DNA from 3 places in the Alteromonas alvinellae genome. Region 1 is predicted to be linked to each of the others. Evidence: predicted binding sites of a transcription regulator. Region 1 holds the regulator's gene; each other region holds the start of a gene.
The links. The regulator sigma-54, encoded in region 1, starts transcription at its own class of promoters, with help from an activator protein. The targets are predictions, from matches to a motif close to GTTGGCACGNNNNTNGNNT.

Region 1 (2,274 bases):
CCATTAAGCTATTAAGTACCGTTGCCTGGTCAATGTTTTCGTTTTGCTTGGCAGCGATATCAGCGATGATCTCAAGAATTCGCTTTTTACTATTACACTGAACCGCACACTCGGTGCGGTCCAGACTTACGATGGCTTGTATATCCATGCTTAATTAACTACTAATGTTTTTTCAGTTTTTCCTTATGCTTGATTACCTGCCGGTCGAGTTTATCAACCATGCTGTCAATCGCCGCATACATGTCGGTATTTTCTGAGGATGCGAATACTTCAGCGCCACTTAAATGAACGGTCGCTTCGGCTTTTTGATTTAATTTTTCAACGTTCAGGATGACATGCACATTAGAAATGTGATCAAAGTGACGTTCAAGTTTGCTGAACTTCGTATCGACATAATTACGCAAAGAGTCGGTGATTTCGACATGATGACCAGTAAGGTTGATTTGCATATTTCGTCTTCCTTATATTATTAAGCCCGATTAAATAAGGCTTTTGCGTTGGTTCGACGGCGGGATCGACAACGATTCCCGGTACTTTGCTATTGTTCGCCGGGCAACTTTAATGCCTTGTTCGGCCAACAATGAAGCAATCTTGCTATCACTTAGCGGCTTACTAGGATTTTCCGCAGCCACTAATTTCTTGATCAATGCACGAATCGCTGTAGATGAACATTCACCACCAGACTCTGTTGCAACGTGGCTTGAGAAGAAATACTTCAATTCGAAGATTCCACGTGGCGTATGCATGTACTTTTGCGTTGTCACTCGCGAAATAGTGGATTCGTGCATATCTACCATTTCTGCGACATCATTTAGCACCATTGGTTTCATCATTTCCGGGCCGTGCTCAAAAAAGCCCATTTGCTGCTGCACAATGCAGTTTGCAACCTTCATTAAGGTTTCGTTACGAGATTCAAGGCTCTTTATGAACCACTTAGCCTCTTGCATGTGTGAGCGGATGAATTGTGAATCGCTACTATTCTTGGCACGGCGACTCATTGCAGCGTATTGTTGATTAACGCTTAATTTAGGCAGACTGTCGGGGTTCAGCTCAACCACCCAACGGCCATTTTTCTTGGTTACTGAGACATCAGGAATAACGTACTCAGGCTCTTTAGTAACTAAAGCACTACCTGGGCGAGGATTCAAGGTTTGCAGTAAACGCATTGCCTCGCGTAGCTGATCTTCTTTCAATCGGCTTTTACGCATAAGCGTACGATAGTCTTTGCTGCTCAGTAAGTCAGAGTACTCTTCAATCAGTTGCTTTGCTTCAGCAAGCCACGGTGTATCGTCTGAAAACTGACGTAACTGCACCATAAGGCATTCTTGAGGCGTTCGGGAACCTGAGCCAATGGGGTCAAACATCTGAATGCGTTTAAGTACGCACTCTATTTCGTCCATCTCTATTGGCTCTTCTAAGTCGTCGTCATTTACTGCTTCTAAAATATCCTCAAGGGTAACGGTTAGATAACCGGATTCGTCTATAGAGTCGATGATAGCAGTGGCAATTGCGCGGTCAGTGTCTGAAAAGTGAGTAAGGCGCATTTGCCAAAGAAGATGTTCTTGAATATCTTCAGTGGTTTCGCCTTGAAAGATTTGCTCGTCGTCATTAGACGGGCCTGGCGCTGGCGCAGATGAAGCTGAGTAATATTCATCCCACGTGCTATCGATAGGTAGCTCGTCGGGAAGGTCATTTTTCTCTAATGCATCACCCGCTTCTAACGTGTCACTAGACGCAGAAGCAGTGGCCTCAGAGCCGCTGTCATCGTTGTCGATATTGTTCTTTTCTAGCTGTGGCTCGTCACTGCCTTCTTCCACTTCCAATAGTGGATTTGAATCGAGTGCTTCTTGTATCTCTTGCTGGAGATCAAGCGTAGAAAGCTGCAGCAGTTTAATTGCCTGCTGAAGCTGTGGTGTCATGGTAAGTTGTTGGCTAAATTTTAGCTGTAAAGATGGTTTCATCTACGTCTTATTTAAATGCTCTAAATTAAATATACCAGAGCTAAACTGAAAAATGACAATTCGGTTACACTAACTATAGCCTGAATTGTTCGCCTAGGTATACATCCCTTACTTTTTGATTACTTAAAACCTGTTCCGCCGTTCCTTGCGCAATAAGCTCGCCATGACTCACAATGTACGCTTTCTCGCAAACATCCAATGTTTCGCGTACGTTATGGTCTGTGATAAGGATACCAATGCCCCTATCCCGAAGATGTTGTATTATCTTCTTTATATCATTAACTGATATTGGATCAACACCAGCAAATGGTTC
Region 2 (2,274 bases), on a different contig from region 1:
CAACGCGTTTTCAGTGGTTAGTAAGTTACCCTGCGTATGTGCTTTTTGAGTAGCAACGACCTTCGAGCCTGAACCAAGCATAAGCCCAGAAGGTAGCTCTGTGTCAGCAGACGAACGACCGCCTGGCTGATTGATATTCTGATAAAGCAAATCTTCAAACACCGCGCGGTCTTTTTTAAAGCCCACTGTTGACGCATTGGCTAGGTTGTTAGATACCACTGCCACATCAGTCTGTGCGGCGTCTAGTCCGGTTTTACTTATCCATAGTGCTGGATGCATGTTAACCTCCGACGTTGCTCATGGGGCAACGATGATAAAAATTCGTTTACAGAATGCGTAATAACGCATTGCCACTTTGATCTAGTTTCTCTGCTTGCTTCATCATTTTGACTTGAAGCTCGTAGTGACGTTGCAGACTTATCATGTCTACCATTTCGTCAACCGCATTGACGTTGGAACCTTCAAGCATGCCCGACATTACTTTCACGTTGGCATTGGCTGGCGCTATTGAGCCATCTTCCATTCTAAATAAGCCGTCGTTCCCACGTTCCATGTCTGCATAGTTTGGGCTAACTAATTTAAGTCGCCCCACTTCTTCAATAACATTGGCAGGGGCACCTAACTGTCTCATTGACAACGTGCCATCGGCCGCAATATTGAGATTATCTAAAGGAACAGGAAGGAATATTGGCCCATTGTCACCAAGCACGACGCGATCGTGGATATCTGTCAAAATTCCGTCATCGCCCAACTTGAAATTTCCGTCACGCGAGTAAGCTTCTTGACCATTTTGATCTTGTACAGCGAACCAACCATCACCTTGAATGGCTACGTCTAAGTCGCGGTCTGTTTTAATCATCGGGCCCGACTCGTAATTATTCGACGGGCTTTCTGTCATGGAAAACACGCGAGTCGGCAAACCTTCGCCGTAGGCCGGCATTGACCTTGCCTGCTCTAACTGCGCTCGGAATCCCGTTGTCTGTGCATTAGCCAAGTTATTGGCCCTAATCCCTGTTCCTAGTAGGTCTTGGGAGGCGCCACTTGCTGAAATATAGAGAAGTTTGTCCATGACTGACTTTTGACTCTGATTAAACCTTAAACAAGATTTTGCAAAGGCAGTGCCAATCTGTGGATATTTAGTGCAATTGAAAAATAAGGGCGGTATTGAATTGATATATATAGAAAAATAAAAAGGTCGCATTGTTGCGACCTTTCTAAATCGGGTCAAATAGGTACGGTTTTCCGCGCCTAAAATTTGCCGCTTAGTAATCTGCTAATGTAGCTTACTGCAAACTATCGAATATTAAGGATAGTCTGGTTTAGCGAGTTGTTCACTTCAAGCGCACGCGAGTTTGCCTGGAAGTTACGCTGAGCGATAATCATATCGATGAGCTCAGTGGTAAGGTTAACGTTAGCTTGTTCTAGCGCCGAAGAGTTAATTTCGCCGAAAGTACCAGTTGTTGCTTCACCCGCTAGTGCCTCGCCTGAAAGAATACTTTCCTTCCACTGAGTACTGCTCTCTTGAGTTAGGCCTTGTTCATTAGAAAAGCGAACCAAAGCGACACGAACAATAGGTTCAGACGTACCATTAGAGAACGTTGCACGAACCAAGCCATCCGGACCAATGTCGATACCTGTTAATCGACCTACAGGCAAACCATCCTGTTCTAATGATGTAACCTCGAACGCAGAGGCGAACTGAGTCGGCTCATTAGGCGTAGCGCTATTAACATCGAGGTTGAAATCTATACTTATTTGCTGCGTAGGATCTGAGCCATTAGCAAGAATACCTGCGCCTAGCGCTTCTGTTTCCATTTTGAAATCAAGTGTAGGTAGGCCATCAGGCGTTTCCATACCAGCGAAATCACCGCCTTGAGAGAAGATGAGTTTAGATGCTGTTACGGCGTTACCAGTGTTACCTCCGACACTATTTACTGCTGTTGCTGGGTCTGTGTCATTACCCGCTGAATCTGTCATATCAACTAGCGTGTCATCGATTGCAGTAGCAACATACCACTCATTGTCAACACCCGGTGTCGCATCCTTTATGAAGTAATAGGTCATTACGTGACTATCACCTAACGAATCGTAAACGGTTACCGATGTTGCTGCGTTGTAGGTAAGCGGATCTTCAGGGTCAAAATCTTGTGGATCTAGGGCTGCATCACCAGCAGGCAAGTTCATTCGAATGTCAACTTCTGTGGTTTGTGCGGGAGAACCCGAAGAATCAGGTATTCGTACTGGCTCTGTAGTACTAAGTGCTACCGAGGCACT
Region 3 (2,274 bases), on a different contig from region 1:
TCAGTTTTAGCGCAATCGCTATTTAAACAAGGAAAGTTCGATGAATCACTAGAAGCGGCAAAACTTTTGAGAACCATCAAATCTGACCATAGAGTTCCAGTAGTTCTATCTGTCGCCTTTCACCTTCAGAAAAATGAATATGAGAATGCGAGAAATGAGGTGAAAAACTTTATAGAGTCATTCAATGAACAATCTGAGTTTGAGCCTATTCTATATGTTTTAAACCGCGAAATCGGTGATACGGACAGCAACATTCAGTACTTTTCAAGGTTATATGAAAACAAACCTGCAGAGAGTGGCTGGAAACTTTACTTATCGTCTTTAATTGATAAAGGTGATTACAGAGCAGCGTTGAAAGAGCTTAATCGTATAACGAAAGAAAATAAAGATGACTTTTTCTACCTATCACGCTCAAGTATCAATCTTAGGGTCGGTGATTTTAGTCAGGCCAAAAATGATTTAAATGATTGGATCAATTCGTTTGATGCGCCATTAGAGGCGTATGTCCAATTATGCAATATTCTTGAGCTGGAAAAGAATATCGGTTCAGCGTTGACTGTCTCGAGAAAAGCACATCAAAAATTTGCCAATAGTGCTGATGCAAAATTGCTTCGTTCTCATTTTGAATTGGCAGTAGGCAATTCGACCAATGCAAAAGTCCTTCTAAGTGGCATTAATGAACAGGATTTCGTATCCTCATCAGGCTATTGGAATTCAATGGCTCGTCTAGAACTTCAGAATGATAATTTTGCCAAAGCCTTGGAGTTATTTGAAAAAGCTTATCAGTTAGCGCCCAGTGCAAAATTGCTTAGCAACAGGTTGGCGGCATTAAAAGCTATGGGAAAAGAAAGCGAGGCATTAGACTACCTCAAATCCTCACTAGAGTTGACCCCATCAGATTCTATCCTAAAGCGTTACTATGCTGATGCCTTACTTTCAGTGAACGCTACCGAAGCTATAAACCAATATAAGGCACTTATAGATAGCGGTGTAAAAGATGTTGTCGTTTTTAACAATTTAGCCTGGTTATATTTTGAGGCAGAGAGTTTTGAGATGGCAGAAAAATATATCCAAGATGCTCTAAAGTTAGAAAATGGATACAAAAATGGAAATGTGCTGTCGACCGCCAGCAGTATATACCTTGCGACTCATCAATATAAAAAGTTAGAGAGTACTTTTGAGAAAGGGCTTGAAATGGGGGCTAGAGTCTTTGCGGGTTCACTTTTAAATCTGGCCGAGGCAAAGATCAGACTCAACAAAATTGAGGAGGCTCGAAAAATTCTTGAGCAGACTAAGACTGTTGATAAAGATCTTACGGATAGGAAGTCTTCGTTGTTAAGCCTACTTAATTAAGTGTCTGGTTTTTTTACAAGATTACAGTGGTAAATTTCTCCATGAGAAAAAAGTACATTAAATCAATGTCTTAAAAATTGGCACGTAACTAGCAAGTACAAGGGAAACCGAAAAGCGGTTAAACAATGGAGAACATCATGTTTAAGAAATTAGCAGTAGCAGCAACGTTAGCAATGTCATTTACAGCAGCGGCCGATCCAATTCTACTTCCAGGTGGTGTTTCGGTTCCAGAGCCAGTAGAGCCAAGTGCAGTTAACGGTACAGGTAACGTAGTTACTACCCTTAACTTCCTACAGTATTTCCAAGACCAATCGGGTAATTTGGTTAATTTGGGAACAGCATATACTGGTGATTTCACTGATTTTGTTGGTCTTCAACTTACGGGTTTCGGTACGCTAAGTTCAGGAAGTGCAGGCGAGTTTTTATGCCCATCTTGTACACTGGCATTTAACTTTGGCGGCTTGTCGGTTATTGAAACTACAATCTTAAACCCTTTCACAGGTCAACCTCAGCAGTCTTTGACATTGGACCCAGATGGTTCGTTTTTTGATCTTTACATCATTGATGCGTATTCAGGCTCTCTTCCTGGCGACTTTGCATCTACAGACCGTATGAGCCTAACTGCTGGTGCAGCGGGTTTTATTGATGAAATTAACGACACACTTTTCATGTCTGGCTCGTTTAGCGAACTTGAATATTCTCCAGAAATTACTGTGCAAAACCTAAGTTACGGTGGTCTCTTAGATGGTGAATTGGTTGCTGGTATAGACATTGCGGACCCAGCACCAGGTGAAGGTATTGCAAACGGCAATATTGTTAGTAACAAGGTAACTCAAGAAGGCTTAACTGATTTCTTTGATGCTGTCGCGTTCAGCCTATCTTCAACTTTCCAAGCGGTTAACGGTGACATTATTACAATTG

Region 2: a site for sigma-54 is predicted at 1,108-1,126, ahead of ACX5KA_RS02245 (flagellar basal body rod protein FlgF). Genes of this name have one in related genera too.
Region 3: a site for sigma-54 is predicted at 1,430-1,448, ahead of ACX5KA_RS02670 (PEP-CTERM sorting domain-containing protein). Genes of this name have one in related genera too.

The regions. Positions count from the first base shown of each region.
Region 1 is NZ_CACSIH010000203.1:53,584-55,857, forward strand. Features, by position in the region: gene ptsN (PTS IIA-like nitrogen regulatory protein PtsN) at 1-148, opposite strand, end outside; gene hpf (ribosome hibernation promoting factor) at 162-449, opposite strand; gene ACX5KA_RS14815 (RNA polymerase factor sigma-54) at 480-1,961, opposite strand; gene lptB (LPS export ABC transporter ATP-binding protein) at 2,035-2,274, opposite strand, start outside.
Region 2 is NZ_CACSIH010000031.1:9,272-11,545, reverse strand. Features, by position in the region: gene flgG (flagellar basal-body rod protein FlgG) at 1-279, opposite strand, end outside; gene ACX5KA_RS02245 (flagellar basal body rod protein FlgF) at 326-1,069, opposite strand; gene flgE (flagellar hook protein FlgE) at 1,294-2,274, opposite strand, start outside.
Region 3 is NZ_CACSIH010000037.1:53,916-56,189, reverse strand. Features, by position in the region: gene ACX5KA_RS02675 (tetratricopeptide repeat protein) at 1-1,353, shown strand, start outside; gene ACX5KA_RS02670 (PEP-CTERM sorting domain-containing protein) at 1,491-2,274, shown strand, end outside.